Regions from separate parts of the Mesorhizobium sp. RCC_202 genome, predicted to be linked through region 1. Evidence: predicted binding sites of a transcription regulator. Region 1 holds the regulator's gene; the other holds the start of a gene.

The links. Region 1 encodes LexA, which represses DNA repair genes until DNA is damaged. Its sites were predicted from a motif close to TGTTCNNNNTGTGTTCNG; they were not measured.
Region 2: the regulator LexA is predicted to act here: its motif matches at 4,593-4,610, upstream of AB6802_RS04935 (ImuA family protein).

Annotation. Positions count from the first base shown of each region.
Region 1 is NZ_JBFUPO010000005.1:131,710-141,473, reverse strand. Features, by position in the region: gene gltA (citrate synthase) at 1-900, opposite strand, end outside; gene gltX (glutamate--tRNA ligase) at 1,081-2,505, opposite strand; partial or broken gene AB6802_RS13475 (ComEC/Rec2 family competence protein) at 2,612-5,073, shown strand; gene lexA (transcriptional repressor LexA) at 5,126-5,866, opposite strand; gene kynU (kynureninase) at 6,329-7,576, shown strand; gene AB6802_RS13460 (AMP-binding protein) at 7,592-9,217, opposite strand; gene AB6802_RS13455 (alpha/beta hydrolase) at 9,472-9,764, shown strand, end outside.
Region 2 is NZ_JBFUPO010000002.1:142,510-152,273, forward strand. Features, by position in the region: gene AB6802_RS04920 (hypothetical protein) at 1-2,245, opposite strand, end outside; gene AB6802_RS04925 (DUF4007 family protein) at 2,250-3,176, opposite strand; gene AB6802_RS04930 (cysteine desulfurase family protein) at 3,169-4,347, opposite strand; gene AB6802_RS04935 (ImuA family protein) at 4,646-5,398, shown strand; gene AB6802_RS04940 (DUF6504 family protein) at 5,313-6,833, shown strand; gene AB6802_RS04945 (error-prone DNA polymerase) at 6,830-9,764, shown strand, end outside.

The DNA.
Region 1 (9,764 bases):
CTCCGGGATGTGATCGACATGGCCGATCTCGCCCAGCATGTTCAGCGCCGCTTCATTGGCGCCGCCATGGGCGGGACCCCACAGGCAGGCGATGCCGGCGGCGATGCAGGCGAAGGGATTGGCGCCCGACGAGCCGGCGAGGCGAACGGTCGAGGTCGAGGCGTTCTGCTCGTGGTCGGCATGCAGGATGAAGATGCGGTCCATGGCGCGCGCCAGCACCGGATTGATCTTGTACTCCTCGCACGGCACGGCAAAGCACATATGCAGGAAGTTGGCGGCGAAGCCGAGATCGTTCTTCGGGTAAATGAAGGGCTGGCCGATATGGTATTTATACGCCATCGCGGCGATCGTCGGCATCTTGGCGATCAGGCGCATCGAGGCGATCATGCGCTGGTACGGGTCCGAGATGTCGGTCGAATCGTGATAGAAGGCCGACAGCGCGCCAACGACGCCGCACATCACGGCCATCGGATGCGCGTCGCGGCGGAAGCCGGTGAAGAAGCGCGACATCTGCTCATGCACCATGGTGTGGCGCGTCACGCGGTAGTCGAAGTCGTCCTTCTGCGCCTTGGTCGGCAGCTCGCCATAAAGCAGCAGATAGCAGACTTCGAGGAAGTCGCCATGTTCGGCAAGCTGGTCGATCGGGAAGCCGCGATGCAGGAGAATGCCGGCGTCGCCATCGATGAAGGTGATCGCCGACTCGCAGCTTGCCGTCGACGTGAACCCCGGATCGTAGGTGAAGGCGCCGGTGGTGCTGTAGAGCGCGCCGATGTCGATGACATCAGGTCCGACCGTCCCGCTTCGCACCTTCAACTCGTGCGTCTTGCCGTTCAAATCGAGCGTGGCAGTCGACGGGTGCGCTTTGCTGCCCGTGTCCAGCTTTTTCGCAGCTTCGCTCATTCTCAAACTCCTTTTGTATCCTCATGCCGGCAAGGCAAATCCTGCCAACGACACGTGAAGTCACCGGAATGCGCGAACTCGCCACCGCATTTTAGGAGGTGCGTGCCAGATTGGGCCAAGGCCTAATGTTGCACTGCGAAACACACCTTTCAATGCCAATCTTCTTGGGCCAGTTCACACCTAATCGATTTGATCGCCAATCCGCGCCAGGCTTTCCTCGCGACCCAGCACGGCAAGCACGTCGAAGACGCCGGGCGATGTGCTGCGGCCGGTCAGCGCCGCCCGAAGTGGCTGCGCCACGGCGCCGAGCTTGTGGCCGCCGGCCTGCGCGAAGTCGCGGATCGCAGCCTCTGCCGAAGCCGCGATCCAGTCGCCGGAAACCGTCGCCAGCGCCGCATGGGCCCCCCGCAGGATGGCGCGCGCATCGGCATTGAGCAAGCCTGCCGCCTTCTCATCCAGCGGCAAGGGCCGCTCAACGAAAAGGAATGACGCGCCGTCGAGTAACTCGACCAGGGTTTTTGCCCGTTCCTTGAGGCCGGGCATGGCTGCAAGTAGCTGCGCCTTGCGCTTGTCGTCGAGCTTAGCCGCCAGCGCCGGGCCACCATCGAGATAAGGCAAGGTGGCGACGAAAATGTCGAACAGCGCGTGATCGTCCATCTTGCGCATGTGGACGCCATTCAGCGCATCGAGCTTGGCGAAGTCGAAGCGCGCAGCACCCTTGTTGACGTCGCCGATGTCGAACCAGGCGATCATGTCCTTGATCGATATCACCTCGTCATCGCCATGGCTCCAGCCGAGCCGGGCCAGATAGTTGAGCAGCGCCTCGGGCAGGTAACCCATGGCGCGATAGGCCTCGACGCCGAGCGCGCCATGCCGCTTCGACAGCTTGGCGCCGTCGGCGCCGTGGATCAGCGGGATATGCGACATCGACGGCACGTCCCAGCCCATGGCGTTGTAGATCACGGTCTGGCGCGCGGCATTGGTCAGATGATCGTCGCCGCGGATAATGTGGGTGACGCCCATGTCGTGGTCGTCGACGACGACGGCATGCATGTAGGTCGGGACACCGTCCGAACGCAGGATGATGAAATCGTCGAGATCCTTGTTGGGGAAGCGTACCTCGCCCTGCACACGGTCGTGCACGACGGTTTCGCCCTCGGCCGGCGCCTTGATGCGGATGGCGCCTCGGACACCGGCAGGCGCCTCGGACGGGTCACGGTCGCGCCATGCGCCATTGTAGCGCGGCGGCAGGCCCTTGGCGCGCGCGGCCTCGCGCATCGCCTCGAGCTCGGCGGGCGTCTCATAGGCGTAATAGGCCTTGCCCAGGCGCACGAGTTCCTCGGCCACCTCGCGATGGCGCGGCGCGCGCTGGAACTGGGAGACGGCGTCGCCTTCCCAGGAAAGCCCGAGCCAGGTCAGTCCGTCCAGAATGGCGGCAGTCGCCGCCTCGGTGGAGCGCTCGCGATCGGTATCCTCGATGCGCAGCAGCATCGAGCCGCCGGTGTGCCTGGCGTAGAGCCAGTTGAACAGCGCCGTGCGCGCGCCGCCGATATGCAGGTAGCCTGTCGGCGATGGGGCAAAACGGGTGACGACCTTGTCGGACATGAAACTCTCGGAAAGCGGCGCAGGAAAACACGCATTTTTCGCGCGGACTTTCGCGCGGTGCGGGTTCATGTAGCATAGGCGGTCTTGGGCGCAAGGGGCAGACCCGATGGCTGGACGAGGCCGGGGCGCGGGAGAGGGCGAGGTGACGGCAGCTGGCGTCAGCGAACGCCTGCTGTTTGCCGACGTCAATGCGGTCGAAGCGGTACCGGTTTCACTCCCGGCGACTCCGCTAACCCCCACTGAAATCTCACCGCAAAGCCGCGGCGCGCCACGCCCGGTTTTGCCGGCGCCAATCGTCACACTGCGCAAGCAGCTTCGCCGCCTTTCGCTTCCGGTACTTCGGCAAGGCATCGGTGTCGCTGCAACCACGGAGCTCGATCGCGGCATCGGCTTCCTGCTGGTGCCGGTGTTTCTGGCCGCCGGCGTCATCTATTACTTCTCGCTCAGCACCGAGCCCGATCTCTACAGGCCGCTTGCGACGGTGACCCTGATGGCCGTGTGCGCGGTCGTTTTCCGTTCCTGGCCGAGAACGCATCTCATCTTCATGGCCACGCTGTTCTGCGCCCTGGGCTTTCTGGCTGCCAAGGTCGAGACATGGCGGGCGGCAACACCGATGCTCGGGTCCGAAATCCAGACCCGGCTGACCGGCCGCCTGGTCATCGCCGAGCCGACCGCCAACGGCCGCGTCAGGCTGACCATCGACCTGATTTCAACCGCGCGTCCGACGTTGCGCTATGCGCCGGAGCGCGTCAGGCTTTCGGCGCGCCGGATCCCACCCGACATGCGGGCCGGATCGATCCTGACCGGCTACGCCAAGCTCTTGCCACCGACAGGGCCGGTGCGGCCGGACAGCTACGACTTTTCCTTCGATAGCTATTTTACCGGCATCGGCGGCAGCGGATTTTTCCTGGGCGATCCAAAACTGGTTTCAGCGACGGCCGACGCGCCGTTTGGTTCGAGCGTCGCTCTGGCCATTGAGAATGCGCGGGAAAACATCGCTGACCATATCAGATCCAAGATCGGCGGATCCGAAGGCGAGATCGCGGCGGCGTTGATTGTCGGCGTGCGCGCCGGCATTCCCGAAGAGATCAACGAGTCCATGCGGCGCACCGGCATCTATCACATCATCTCGATCTCGGGCCTGCATATGGCGCTGGTCGCCGGCACGATCTGGTGCTGTTGCGCGGCGCCTTCGCGCTGTTTCCCGATTTCTCGTCGCGCCGGCCGGTGAAGAAATACGCCGCGGCAATCGCGCTCATCTCGATCGCCGCTTATCTCGTCATCTCCGGCATCGTGGTCGCGGCCGAGCGCAGCTTCATCATGCTGGCGGTGATGCTGATTGCGGTGCTTTTCGATCGCGCGGCGCTGACCATGCGCAATCTGGCGATCTCGGCCATCGCCGTCATCCTGGTTTCGCCGCACGAGGTGGTCGGCCCGAGCTTCCAGATGTCGTTTGCCGCGACCGCGGCGCTCGTCGGCGCCTATGCCGGCTGGGCCGACTACCGCGCCGACAAAATACGGGCGCCGCCGGCAAAGCATTCATTCCTGGGTTTCTGGTCGAGAAAACTGGCGGTTGGCGTCGGCGGCGCGGCCATGACATCGCTGATCGCCGGCAGCGCGACGGTGCTGTTCGCCATTTGGCATTTCCAGCGCGTATCGCCGCTCAGCCTGGTGGCCAACCTTGCGGTCATGCCGATCGTCTCACTGATCGTCATGCCGTTTGCAGTGCTGAGCGCATTGGCCATGCCCTTCGGCCTCGACGGCCCGTTCCTCTATGTGATGGGCAAGGGCCTGACGGCGATGGTTGCGATTTCGGCATGGATTTCCGAGCGCTCGCCGGTCGACGCTGTCGGCCTGATCTCGATCCAGTCGGTGCTTCTGGCAACGATCGCGCTTGTCATCGCCACCATGGCGACCACCTGGCTGAGGCTCGCCGCCGCGCCCTTCGCGCTTGCCGCCTTGCTGGCCATTCCGCATGTGCGCACCCCGGACCTTCTCATTTCGGAGGATGCGCATCTGGTGGCGATGCCGATCGGCGGCGGCGAGCTCGCCATCAACCGTGAGCGCGCCAACGAATTCACGACCGACAACTGGAAGCGAGCGCTGCAGTCGGAAACGATCGTGCCGCCGGAGATCTTCGCCAGAGGCGCGTTGGACGTCGCCGATCCAGTCGACCTGCCGCCGGGCTCACCTTTCTACTGCACCGGTGACCTGTGCATCGGCCGGCATCCATCCGGCGCGATCGTCGCGCTCGCCGAGACCCGCGACAGCGCACGCCCAGCCTGCGGCTTCGCCGACCTCATCGTCATCAACGACGCCACGGCCTACAATCCGTGCTGGGATCCGCGCATTCTCGTCGTTACCAAGCGGCAGCTCGCGCTTGACGGCAGTGCCGCCGTCTTCTTCGACACGCAGTCGGCAACGGCGCGGCCAGTCGTTCGCTACGCCGTCGAGCAGCCGTACCGGCCCTGGCACGAGCAGCGGAAATACGCGCGCGAGGCGAGGGGGCTAGCGCCGTACAAAAAGCCGGAGAGGGCGGATGCGAAGCCCTCGCCGCCGGCTCAGTAGATCGCTACGCAATTCCGGACGGAAAACCGCTGTGCACTTTTCCTGGAATTGCTCAGTAACGTCTGATCAGCCCGACAAGCTTGCCCTGCACCTTGACCCGGTCAGGCCCGAAGATGCGCGTCTCATAGGCCGGGTTGGCGGCTTCGAGCGCGATCGAGGCGCCCTTGCGGCGGAAGCGCTTGAGCGTCGCTTCCTCATCGTCGACCAGCGCCACGACGATCTCGCCCGGGCTCGCCGTGTCGGCGTTGCGGATGATGACGGTGTCGCCGTCGAAGATGCCGGCCTCGATCATCGAGTCGCCCTTGACCTCGAGCGCGTAATGCTCGCCGCCCGTGATCATGTCCGGCGGCACGGAGATCGAATGCGTCCGGTGCTGAATGGCGTCGATCGGTACACCGGCGGCGATGCGGCCCATGACCGGGATAGAGATGGCCGAAACGGCATCGTCGTCATTGCTCGGCGAGGGTGCGCGCGATGAAGCCGCCGGCTTGATCTGCCGGCCGAGATTGCCTTGGCCCTGGCCGCCCTGGATGACGCTTGGCGAAAACTTCCTCGCGGCATTGAGGCCGGGCGCGATCGAATCGGGCAGCCGCAGCACTTCCAATGCCCGCGCCCGGTTGGGCAGCCGGCGAATGAAACCGCGTTCTTCCAGCGCCGTGATCAGTCGGTGGATGCCGGACTTCGACGCAAGGTCGAGCGCTTCCTTCATTTCGTCGAAGGACGGAGGAATGCCGCTCTCTTTCAGACGTTCGTGGATGAACATCAGGAGTTCATGTTGTTTGCGCGTCAGCATCGGCCGCCCCCAAGGGTTCAGAAACCAGAATCAGAAAAACAAACCCAGAACAAACACTATCTGTTCCAGTTGTGTTCCGCAACCGTTTAAAGTTTAGTGAATTTGTTAGGACAGCCGAAACCATGTTGCGTCGGCGCGGATGCCGTTGCGAGGGCCGGCTGAGCCTTAGGTCTTGATTCCGTTCCATTTTACAACCCCATCGTTCACAGGAGACGGGGACGTCCACATCGTGAATGCGCAGGGCGGGATAGGCTCTGCCACCCGATTCATCTGCGGCACCGTGAACGAAACGAACTCAAAAGGCCAACGTCGGCATAATTCCGATCTCTCGCCTGGCATCGATGGACCAGCGGACAAGGACAAAAGGGTCTTGCCGTAGCGTGGACGGCGGTGAGACAAACCGCGCATGGCCGGCGGTAGCTTCATATGCTGCGTCGGGCCCGAACGGGAGGCAATTGCATAATGACGGGAATTCCTGATCTGGCGTCTGTTGAGGCGATGGACGCCGCCGATCCGTTGCGCTCCATGCGCGATCGCTTCGTGCTGCCCGATGGGGTCATCTATCTCGACGGCAATTCACTGGGTGCCGCTTCATCCGATGTCTTCAGCGAGATCGAAAACGCCGCCAGGCGTGAATGGGCGCAGGATCTGATCCGCGCCTGGAACACCGCCGGCTGGTTCGACATGCCCGTCGAATTGGGTGACCAGCTTGGGCGCTTGATTGGCGCCGGATCCGGCCAGACGGTCGTCTGCGATACGACTTCGATCAACATCTACAAGGTTTTGCATGCAGCGCTGGCCATGCGGCCTGAACGGTCCGTCATCGTTGCCGAGGGCGATAGCTTTCCGACCGACCTCTACATGGCGGAAGGCGTGGCCTCGACACGGCCCGGCACGGTGCTGAGCCTGGAAGGCGTCGACGCCCCGGCGATCGAGGAATTGATCGACGAACGCGTCGCCGTCATCCTCGTCAACCACGTCAACTACAAGTCCGGTCGGTTGCGCGACATGGCGACGCTAACGCGCAAGGCCCACCAGGCCGGCGCGTTGATCGTCTGGGATCTCTGCCATACGGCGGGTGCGCTGCCGGTGAATCTCGACGGCTCGAATGCCGATTTCGCCATCGGCTGCACCTACAAATATCTCAATGGCGGTCCGGGCGCGCCGGCCTTCATCTATGCCGCGAACCGCCACCACGGCGACATCCGCCAGCCGCTCAGCGGCTGGTGGGGCCATGCAAGGCCTTTCGCCTTCGAACAGGGTTATGCCGCAGGCTCGGGCATTCGCCGGTTCCTGTGCGGAACGCAGCCGGTGTTGTCGATGCGGGCGCTGAAGGGCGCGCTCAATCTCTGGGACGAGGTCGACATGACCGTCGTGCGCGACAAAAGCATCGCGCTGACGGATCTGTTCATCCAGCTTGTCGAAGCCAGATGCGGCGCCTTTGGCCTCGAGCTAGAAAGTCCACGCGATGGCGCCGAGCGCGGCAGCCAGGTGTCCTTCGCCCATCCCAACGGCTACCAGGTGATGCGCGCCTTGATCGAGCGTGGCGTCATCGGCGATTTCCGCGCGCCGTCCACCATTCGCTTCGGCTTCACGCCGCTCTATGTCGGCTATCGCGATGTCTGGGATGCGGTCGGCGTGCTGGAGGATATCCTGCGCACAGGCGCCTGGCAGGACGCGCGCTTTGCGGTCAAGACGGCCGTTACCTGAAGCGGAATCGCCCGCTTAATGGGCCTTTTCGCTGCGTAGACGAAAACGCTGGATCTTGCCGGTCTGGGTCTTGGGCAAGGCCGCGATGAACTTTACTGACCTGGGGTATTTGTAAGGCGCGATCGTTGCCTTGACGTGATCCTGCAGGCGTCTGACCGTCGCGGCGTCCGGCGCCACGCCGGTTGCCAGCACGACATGCGCCTCGACGATCTGACCGCGTTCGCTATCCTCGGCGCCGATGACGGCGCATTCCGTGACGTCGGGGTGTGACAGAAGTGCTGCTTCGACCTCAGGGCCGGCAATGTTGTAGCCGGCGCTGACGATCATGTCGTCGGAGCGGGCGGCGAAATGGAAGAAGCCGTCCTCGTCCTGCACGAAGGTGTCACCGGTCAGGTTCCAGCCGTCGCGGACATAGTCTGCCTGGCGGGTATCGGCCATGTAGCGGCAACCGGTCGGGCCGCGCACCGCCAGCCTGCCAATCGTGCCGCGCGGCAACTCGCGCATCGCGTCATCGACAATGCGCGCCTCGTAGCCGCCCACCGGCTTGCCGGTCGAAGCCGGCTTCCTATCGCCGAAGCGGTTGGAAATGAAGATGTGCAGCATCTCGGTCGCTCCGATGCCGTCGAGGATCGGCTTGCCGGTCTTGCGCGTCCACTCGTCGAAGACAGGGGCGGGCAGCGTCTCGCCGGCCGAAACGGCGACCCGCAGCGACGACAGGTCGGCGCCTTCATCCATGGCTTTCAGCATGGCGCGGTAGGCGGTCGGCGCGGTGAAGGAGATGGTTGCCTTGTAGGTCTCGATGATGTGGATCATGTTGGGCGGTGTCGCCTGCTCCAGCAGTGTCGCCGCAGCGCCGAAGCGCAAAGGGAAAATCGCGAGGCCGCCGAGGCCGAAGGTGAAGGCCAGCGGCGGCGAGCCGACAAAGATGTCTTCGGGCGTCACCTGGAGAATCTCGCGGGCATAGGCATCGGCGATGATCATCAGGTCGCGATGAAAATGCATCGTCGCCTTGGGCACGCCAGTCGTCCCTGATGTGAAGCCGAGAAGAGCCACGTCGTCGCGTCCGGTGTCGACGGCGGTGAAGGTGACGGACTTGTCGAGGGCGGCGCGGTCGAGTTCAGCATCGTGGTTGGCGGTGCCGTCGAAGCCGATGACCTGCTTGAGGAAGGCGCTGTCCTTGGCGCAGGCGGTCATCTCGTCCATCAGCCGCGTATCGCAAAGCGCGATGCCGATTTCAGCCTTGTCGACGATCTTGGCGAGCTCGCCGGCGCGCAGCATCGGCATGGTGTTGACGACCACTGCGCCAACCTTCGTAGCGGCCAGCCAGCAGGCCACCATGGCGGGGTTGTTCGCCGAACGGATCAGCACCCGGTTGCCAGGCTTGACGCCGTAATTTCCGACCAGCGCATGGGCGAGCCGGTTCGTCCAGTCGGACAGTTCCTTGTAGGTGCGGCGGCGGCCATTGCCGATCAGCGCCGTACGATCGCCAAAGCCCCTCGCGACCAGCCTGTCGGTCAGTTCGACGCCGGCATTGAGGCGTTCGGGATAGTCGAAGCCGTCGAGAAGGAAGTCCGGCCATTGGTGCGGCGGCGGCAGATGATCGCGCGTGAAAGTGTCGGTGTGCGCCGAAGGTCCAAGCATGCTGCCGCTATCCTTCCCTGCCTCCCTGAGGGAGGTCGATGCCAGCGTGCCAAACCTGTTCAACAACGCCACCCGGGCAGCGACGGAATGCAGGCTTCGGCCTGTCCAGCTGACCTCCCATTGTCGGCTGTTCGTCGCGCAGGATTGCACCAGCCGAAATTTGTTTCAAGCCTAAAATGTTTTGCTCGCGAGCATTGACGTTGTGCCCTCTGCCGGCCATTGCTGGGGAAAGCTGCGCGTCTTGGGAGGGGCTGGTGGTCGAGCATCGCATCGCGGATTGGGACGATGCCTACACCAATGGGGCGAACATCCCAGGCGGCGACCGCTGGCCGGCGGCCTGGGATAGCCCGGCGCAGGCGTTTCGTGAAAAGCTCCTCGCGCAGGGCAGGGCACAGCTCGACATCGTCTACGGTCAAGCGCCGCGCAACCGCTTCGATCTCTTTCTCCCCAGCGCGAAGCCAAAGGGCCTCGTGGTGTTCATCCATGGCGGTTACTGGATGGAGTCGGACAAGGATTCCTGGTCGCATCTGGCCAATGGCGCCGTCAG
Region 2 (9,764 bases), on a different contig from region 1:
GCTCGCGCAGTTCGAAGCCCGATCCCGTATCGACATGTATGCCACCTTTCCCAAAGATCGACAGATACATCGATTTCTCCGGCGGTGCCTTGGTCGGGTTGATGCCGAAGAGCGGCATGCGATCATGACGGAACATCCCTTCGATCAGGCGCATTCGCGCAGACGCAGCCGCGCTACTGATGGCGTTCTTGTTAATCAGTTCGTTGGTGACCAGAGGCGCCTTCGAGAAACGGTCGTCGCAAATTCGGGACAATTCGTTGATCAGCCCGGCATCAACATTGATTGGCACGCCCTTGCGGAACCAGTCGACATCCTTTGCCGTCGAGCCACGAAACGCTGAAATTGCTGCGAACTGTTGGGCAAGATTGCGCTTGGCTTCATGAAGTTGGCGCGAGACCTCCTCGACGGCAATCCCATCTTCCGCGAGTTCCGGCGTATTGTTCCGGACCCATTCCCAGCATCTGACCGCTGATACTTCGGGCGCTAGAAACGCAACCGGCCGTGTCACGCCGCAGACCAAACCGTCGTCCGACAGGGTCAATCGCTCGGCGGTGTCAAGCGCGACCTGTTGCTCTCGAGGGGTATTCGGCAAAAGCAGCAGAACGGTTCCGTCCGCGGTGCCAGCCTTTCCGGCTTCCGATAGATCACAGGCGCCGTAGCGCATATCAAAGTACCGCATCGTTCCGCGCTCCAGATAGTGGCGACGGGCCAGCAAGGTCTCGGTAGGCAGAAGCCTCGACAAATGGGCGGACACGTCCTCGATCGGACCGACCGAGCGCGTGGCGTTCTGATAGGCTGCCGCTAGATTGACGCTCGTGTTCGGCCAGAGCCTGAAGCCGGTGCGCGCGCCCCGATCGAATATTACACCGCCAGTAAGCAACGAGCCCAGCGCGCTTTCCACGGCTTTGCTGGGGAGCCAAGAAAAGCACGCGACGAGCGCTTTTGTGGTCGGCAGAAGATCGTCCGAATCCAGAAGATTGAGTAGGCCCACTGCCTTTAAAAGCCTGACTTGCAGTTCCGGCAGTTCCCTGTTTCCGTCTATGGTGTTGACGATCCGAAGCCACTGGTTCTGGTAGCTGTGGCCGGTCAATCGGTGGCCGAAATTTGCCCGCACATAGTCGTAGAAGTTCGATAGGGCATACCATGCGTCGCCGACGGGCGTGATATCACTGAAGTCTTGGAGGCCGTACGGTTCGTTTGAGAGAAGGAAGCCGAAGAGCGAGCGCTCGTTTTGACCGAAGCGGGCGAAGAACCGCACTAGAGGCGGGAGTAACGTAGGATGTAACGGATAAATGGTCGACGCATCCATGTTGGATGCACCAACGGTTTCACCCCCCAACCATCCCATGGCGCCGGTCGCCCGCGCGGCTTCCTTCGCCTGCTCCGCAACGCGAACCGGGATGGACCCGACACCTAAGGCACCCCCGATCAGAGCGGCAGTGTGCGCCAACGGCTGGTCAAAGACTATTTCCTCGAAGCGTCCGGCGACCTTGTCCCACTCGTGACGTACCGCGACCGGCAGACGTTCCGCGTAAGCGTGGAAACCTTGATGGAGCAGACCGACCACGAGGAATGGACGATCCCCACTTCTAGCTGCAGTTTCCGCCAACCGCTGCAGCAGAAAAATGTCCTCGGCGTCGGGATTCTGCGCCGCATGCTCGAGCAGCTTGCCCAGTTCGTCAATTATCAGAAGAACACCGGAGCCGATCGACGCCGCCGCACTGCGCACTGCGCCGAAAAGATCGTCCACGGCGAAAGCGGAACGATCGCTGTTATCCTTGTCCAATGCGGCGAGAACAGCGGCCAGCTGCTTCTTGGAAAGACTGCAGCTGTCGGTCGCCAAAGTAGTACGTACACCGCGTTCGATCGCGGATGCGAGCCCCTCCCGCACTCCAGTTAACAGGATCGGGAGCAAACGCTTTTCTGCCGCCTTACCGCCAAAGCCGACAGCCTGCGCTATCCTCTCCGCGTCGGGGCCGGTCTGCCCGCTGAGAATGTGCGCGATCATCAGGGCGAAGGAGGATTTGCCTACGCCATAGTCGCCTGTGATTCGCCAAGCCCGTTGCGCCGAATTATCCTTAAGGCCTTTCAGGATGCGTGCGGAGGCCAACGCCATTGCCGGCGTGATAACATAATGCTCCAACGCGTTCGGATCGTTGAAGTCGCGTTCGAGTTGCACAGAGCGGAAGAACCTGGAGGGAACGTTGTATAGCTCGGAGAGCTTTTCGCGGCCACGGTCGGCCATTGGCTCAATCTCCATAGACTTTAGCGAGCGAGAGCCTATCGCCCCCGCGGAAAACCATGCCCTGCACGGCGGACGGCTGATAGCGCAGCGTGGAGCCAGGACGTCGAGATATCGCTTCCAGACGCTGTCTGACGTCGTCCTCCGCGAGCTTGAATACCTGCCCCGGCGATCCGGCCGCCGTAGTCACGGCCCTCAAAGACAATGTGGCCTCTCCGGGCGCGGAGCTGTCCCAGAAGTCATTCACGCAAAACTCGAACACGGCGTCGGTGATGTCAGGCTTGGGCTCTCGGCGAAAGGCATAGACGGTTTCCCAACGACCAGAAGCATTGCGGCGCTCGCCTGCTGGCACGATGAGCTTCAGGCCGACCAGCGGGCCGTCAAGAGAGTCCTCGATGGCGACCTTGGCACTCTGCGTTCCGACATATGTGTGCAGGAAGACGTCGAGATGCTGGCCAAGGGTCACGTCCGAGTGACTGTTGCCAAGAGACACCGACCGCCGGCGAAACGAGTCCAGCGCCTCGGACCGAGTGAATTCGGGATAGGACCACTCGGAAAGCATGTGGGCCCAGGCGAACAGGGCTGGATTCGCCCGCGAGGAAACGTTCCAGTGAAGAAGCCACAAGGTGCGCTCGTCCTCCAAGTAGGGATCCAACCCATTTGGGGCGAAGACGGCATCACCAAACTCCGTGGGCCTGTGGCCTCGGTCGTCGGCGGGCGAGGCGACTCCCATGGCGTCAACCCAGAAGCGCAGGGAGCGGACCATGTTCTTGCCGATCCCTAACTCCACCATGCTTCGTTCGTCGTCGGAAAACATCGCCGGATCGTAGGTAATCGCGCGATAGGCCTTCGGGAGCCAAGCGTATCGGCAGGCAAAGGATTCATGTCCTGAGAAACGAAAAGGCCCCACACCATGGCGGGTGACTTCAAGCATGCTGCAGTCCCAAGGTCATTTTCACCGCCGTGATAGCCGAACCGATGTGTTGAGCCGCCTCTATCACATCCTCACGCGAGGTCGATCGCCCTAGACCTATGCGGAGTGCGCTTTCCTGAACATCTTGCGGCAGTTTCATGGCCTGGAGCACGTGCGAGGCGCCTTGCGCGCCAGACATGCAGGCCGCTCCGGTCGAGATGGCCACCTGCCCGCGCAATCTTGATACAACGAGGTCGTTAGGCGCGCCTGGAGCCGAGACGTGAAGATTGCCGGACAATCTGGTCGCACCGCCGTTCAACAACAGGTTGGGCACGATCGACCTCAACTCATCCAACATGAGATCCCTCAATTCCTTAATCCGCCGCTCATCCGCTCCACCTTGCTCGACCATGAGCCGGCAGGCGACCCCCAGGCCCACGATCGCGGGGACGTTGGGCGTGGGTGGGTGACTACCGGCGATCCCATGATTGTCGTCCGCCTTGTAGATCGGCGAAATAAGCGCGCCGACGCCTTTCGGCGCGTAAATCTTGTGACCGCTGAGGACCAGGTAGTCGAAGGGCGTTTCCGATAGATCGATTTCGATCCGCCCAGCAGCCTGAGTAGCGTCCACCAATATCGAGACTCCGGCGTCCGCAGCTATTTCGTAGGCATCGGCGATCGGGTAGACCGTCCCGACTTCGTTGTTGGCCGCCATAAGGCAAAGAAGGTCGATTTCCGATACCAACTGCTCAACTTGGCCCAGATCAATCGACGCGTCCGACGAAACGTCCAGCCATCGGAGACTTGCAAGGCCGCGATGTTCCGCGCGTTTCGCGATGTCGATAATCGCAGGGTGCTCTACGCGTGATAGAGCCAACCTTAGGGGAGAACCTCGGCGCGTTCCCAGTGCGTGGGCGAATGCAAGCTCCAAGGCTTGAGTAGAGCCAGAAGTGAAGAGAACGTTGTCGGCTTCGGCTGAGAACAGCTCTGCGACCGAATAGGTCGCCGATTCTATCGCTGCGGCCGCGCGCTCACCGTAGACGTGGTCGACGCTGTTCGCGTTCCCGAACTCTTCAACCATACAGCGCATGACAACATCTGCGACGCGCCGATCCACCGGCGTTGTCGCATGGTGATCCAGATAGATCCCACCAGGGAACGAGGTCATCCGCGCTTTATCGTGAGCATCCATGGTGTTTCGTTTTTAGCGATTTATTTCTCGGGTACTCTGGGCCTATTCGTCATGATGCACAATCACCGCGGCCAGATACCTTGCAGATGTACACATCTGACGCGAAATAGCCGGGCCCAAATCAACGGCCTTCTAGACTCGGCCGAGAGCATCCGATTGGCCCCCAGATCGAATGCACTTGAGGCGACAAATGTGCCTGCGTGTGTCCTTACGGCGTGACCCCACTTGACTCCCATTCCCTAACGTAGAACAAATAGGGAACATTCTCAAATACACTTTTTGGAGGTCAACGACCATCTTGCGGCCGGAGCCCGCCATCGACGCCTTGCGCGCGCACATCGAGAAGATCGAGGGCCGAAGTCGTCGCGCCAGATCGGTGCTTCCTTTCGGAATCGCGGAGATGGATGCACGACTCCCAGGCGGCGGACTGGCGCTCGGCGCGCTGCATGAGATCGCCGGCGGGGGCAACGGCGCCATCGATGGTGCGGCAGCCGCCTTATTCGCGGGTGGTGTGGCGGCGCGCACAAGAGGCAAAGTCTTGTGGTGCATCACCCGTCCCGACCTGTTCGCCCCGGCGCTCGCGCAAGCCGGCCTGAAACCGGACCGCGTCATCTATGTCGAGGCCGGCGACGACAAGACAATCCTCGCCTGCATGGAGGAAGGCATCCGGCATGGCGGGCTGGGCGCGGTCGTCGGTGAAGTCGCGCGCCTGACGATGACGGCCTCGCGGCGACTGCAGCTCGCCGCCGAGGAGGCCCATACGGTCGGGATCGCGCTGCGAAGATGGCGGCGGCAGACGGAGGCGGTCGATTTCGGCCAGCCGACGGCCGCGATGACGCGCTGGCGCATCTCGGTCCTGCCCTCGGCGCCGCTGCCTGTACCAGGCGTCGGCCGGCACCGATGGCTCGTCGAATTGATGCGCGCCCGCGCGGGCGAAAGTTCCGATTTCGAATTGGAGGCGTGCGATGGCACGGGTCGTCTCGCTGTTCCTGCCGACCTGGCCCACCGATCGGGTGCGGCGCAAGGCCGGCGACGCCACGCCGCCGGCTGACGCCCCGCTGGTTCTGATCGGCCGCGATAAAAACAGGCGCGTTGTGCTCGCGGCCGACGCCGCGGCATTCGCCGCCGGCCTGCGCCCCGGCATGCCCGTGACGAAGGCGCAGGTGCTAGTGCCGGGCCTTGCGATCCAGGACGCCGACCCGCAAGCGGATGCCGAAGGCCTTGAGCGGCTCGCCGTCTGGATGCTTCGTTTTGCACCGATCGTGGCGCCCGATCGTCCCGACGGGATCATCATCGACACGACAGGCGCCGACCATCTCCATGGCGGCGAGATCGCCATGCTGGAGGGCATGGTCGGGCGACTGGCCATGTCCGGCATCGTCGCGCGCGCGGCGATCGCCGACAGCTGGGGCGCGGCGCATGCGCTGGCCCGATATGGCGCGCAGTCGATCCTCATTGCGCCGGCCGGCCACGGCCAATCCATCCTCGAACCGCTTGCGCTCGAGGCGCTGCGGGTGGGGCCTTCGACGGCGACCGAGCTGCGAAGGCTCGGCTTCCAATGGATCGGCGATCTCCTCAAACAGCCTCGCGCGCCGCTCGCCCTGCGCTTCGGTCCGGAGATCGGCCGCCGTACCGATCAAGCCCTTGGCAACGTCGCTGAGCCGATAGACCAGGTTCGCCCACCCGACATCGTCGAAGTCCGCCGTGCTTTCGCCGAGCCGATCGGCTCGGCCGAGACAATTGCGCGCTACATCGGCAAACTTGTGATCCAGCTCTGCGACCTGATGGAACGGCGCGGCGTCGGCGCGCGCCGTCTCGATCTCATCTGCCAGCGCGTCGATAGCCAGGCCCAGGCAATCCGTGTCGGCATGGCGAAGCCCGTCCGGGACGCCAAGCGGTTGACCCGGCTGCTTTGCGACAGGATCGAGACCATCGCGCCGGGCTTCGGCATCGAGATGATGATCTTGGCGGCGACATCAGCCGAACCCCTAGAGCGCAGTCAGGTCGTGAGCACCCTCGTCGAGGAAAGCGTGCCCGATGTATCCGACCTCATCGATACGCTGATGAACCGCGTCGGCGAGCGCGCCGTCTACCGGCTTGCGCCTGTCGCCAGCGACGTGCCGGAGCGTTCGGTTGGCAAGATCCCGGCGATGGCTGCCGATACCGGCGCGAGCTGGCCAGGCCATTGGCCACGGCCATCGCGCCTGCTGGCGCAGCCGGATCCGGTCGAGACAGTGGCGCTGCTGCCCGATCATCCGCCGGTGTCCTTCACCTGGCGCGGAGTGCGCCGACGGGTGAAGCGCGCGGACGGTCCGGAGCGGATCTTCGGCGAATGGTGGAAGCGCGACGCCGAGCTGGCGGCGGTGCGCGATTATTTCAGGGTCGAGGACGACGCCGGCGAGCGCTACTGGCTCTATCGCGCCGGCGACGGCGAGGACGCAACGACCGGCTCGCACCGGTGGTTCCTGCATGGGGTGTTCGGATGAGCGACGTCCGTTATGCCGAATTGCAGGTCACCTCGCATTTCAGCTTTCTGCGCGGCGCATCCTCCGCAGAAGAACTGTTTTCGCAGGCAGCCCTTCTCGGCATCGAGACACTGGCCGTCGCCGATCGCAACAGCCTCGCCGGCATCGTTCGCGCCCATGAGGCGGCCAGGACGACGGGCGTGCGCCTCATCGTCGGCTGCCGGCTTGACCTCACCGACGGCATGTCGCTGCTCGTCTACCCGACGGACCGCGACGCCTATTCCCGGCTGTGCAGGCTGCTCTCGCTCGGCAAGGGTCGCGCCGGCAAGGGGAAATGCCGGCTGGAGTGGAGCGATGTCGTTGCCTACGGCGTCGGCCTCATCGCCGTGCTCTTGCCCGATCTGGCCGATGAGACGCTCGCGCTACGCCTGCGACATCTGCGCGAGGCATTCGGCGATCGGGCCTATATGGCGCTGACGCTCCGGCGCCGGCCCAACGACCAGCTTCGCATTCACGACCTGGCAGCACTTGCCCTCAAGATGTGGGTGCCGAGCGTCGTCACCAACGACGTGCTTTTCCACGAGCCAGGGCGCCGCATCCTCCAGGACGTCGTCACCGCAATCCGCCATAACGTCACCATCGACGCGCTCGGCGAGCGCCGCGAGCGGCATGCCGACCGCCATCTAAAGCCGCCGCCGGAGATGCACCGGCTTTTCGCGCGCTATCCCGAAGCGCTGGCACGCACGATCGAGATCGCCGGCCGCTGCCGGTTCTCGCTCGACGAGCTCGCCTACCAATACCCCGAGGAGCGGGACGACCCGTCGCTGACACCGCAGCAGGCGCTCGAAAAGCTGACCTGGCAGGGTGCCGCCGCGCGCTACCCCGAGGGCGTGCCGGACGGCGTCGTCGCGTCGCTGCGTCACGAGCTGCGGCTGATCGAGAAGCTCGACTATGCGCCCTACTTCCTGACCGTGAACGCGATCGTGCGCTTCGCGCGATCGAAGGACATCCTGTGCCAAGGTCGCGGCTCGGCCGCCAACTCGGCGGTCTGCTATGTGCTCGGCATCACCTCGATCGATCCCGGCCGCAACGACCTTTTGTTCGAACGTTTCGTCTCCGAGGAGCGCCGGGAGCCTCCCGACATCGACGTCGATTTCGAGCATGAGCGGCGCGAGATCGTCATGCAGTGGGTGTTCGACACCTATGGCCGCGACCACGCAGCCTTGTGCTCGACGGTGGTCCGCTACCGCACCAAGGGGGCGCTGCGCGATGTCGGCAAGGCGCTCGGCCTGCCGGAGGATCTCATACGCACTCTGACCGGCCAGGTCTGGGGCTGGTCCGAGGAGGGCGTCGAGGAACGCCATGTCGAAGAGCTCAATCTCAACCTCGCCGACCGCCGCCTCCGGCTGACGCTCGACCTCGCCCGTCAGTTGATGGGGGCCCCACGCCATCTCAGCCAGCACCCGGGCGGCTTCGTGCTCACCCATGACCGTCTCGACGACCTGGTACCGATCGAACCGGCGAGCATGAAGGACCGCCAAGTGATCGAATGGGACAAGGACGATATCGACGCACTCAAATTCATGAAGGTCGACGTGCTGGCGCTCGGCATGCTGACCTGCATGAAGAAAGGCCTTGATCTTCTCGCCGACTCCAAAGGCATCCGGCTCGACCTTGCGACCATCCCGGCCGAGGATCCGCGCACCTACGCCATGATTCGGAAGGCCGATACGCTCGGCACTTTCCAGATCGAGAGCCGGGCGCAGATGTCGATGCTGCCGCGGCTGAAGCCGAGGACCTTTTACGATCTGGTGGTGCAGGTCGCGATCGTGCGCCCCGGTCCGATCCAGGGCGACATGGTCCATCCCTATCTGCGCCGGCGGGAGGGGCTGGAGCCGGTGCATTACCCGAAGCCCGAGCTCGAAAAGGTGCTCGGCAAGACGCTTGGCGTGCCGCTGTTCCAGGAGCAGGCGATGCGCGTCGCCATCGAATGCGCGGGCTTCACACCGGGCGGAGCCGACATGCTTCGCAAGTCGATGGCCACTTTCAAATTCACCGGCGGGGTTTCGTCATTCAAGACGAAGCTGATCGAGGGCATGGTGGACAATGGATACGAGCGCGCCTTCGCCGAGCAGACCTTCAAGCAGCTCGAAGGGTTCGGCTCCTACGGCTTCCCCGAAAGCCACGCCGCGTCCTTCGCGCTGATCGCCTATGCCTCCGCCTGGCTCAAATGCTGGCACCCCGATGTGTTCTGCGCGGCGCTGCTGAACAGCCAACCGATGGGTTTCTACGCACCGGCGCAGATCGTGCGCGACGCGGCCGCGCACGGGATCGATATCCGGCCGGCCTGCGTCAACGCCTCGCGTTGGGACTGCACGCTTGAGCCTGTCGTCGACGACGGCCGCTTCGCCGTCCGGCTCGGATTGCGCATGGTGCGTGGTCTGGCCAACGCCTATGCCAGCAGGATCATCGCCACGCGCGCCGACCAGCCTTTCGCCTGCGTCGACGATCTCTGGCGGCGCGCCGGCGTGCCGCAGGCCGCACTTGTCCAGCTCGCCGAGGCCGACGCGTTCGCGCCAGCACTCGGTCTTGCGCGGCGCGAGGCGCTGTGGGCGATCAAGGCGCTGCGCGACGAGCCGCTCCCCCTGTTCGCGGCCGCATCGGCCCGTGAGGCGGAGATGGTCCCCGAGATCAACGAACCGGCGGTGGCGCTTCGGCCGATGACCGCCGGCGGTGAGGTCGTGGAGGACTACCGCCATATCGGCCTGACGCTGCGCAGCCACCCGGTCTCCTTCCTGCGCGAAGACCTTCGACGCCGGCGTATCGTCTCCTGCGCCGAGGCGATGGAGGCGCGCGACGGCCGATGGCTGGAAGCGGCGGGGATAGTGCTCGTCCGGCAGCGCCCTGGCTCGGCCAAGGGCGTCATGTTCATCACGCTTGAAGACGAGACCG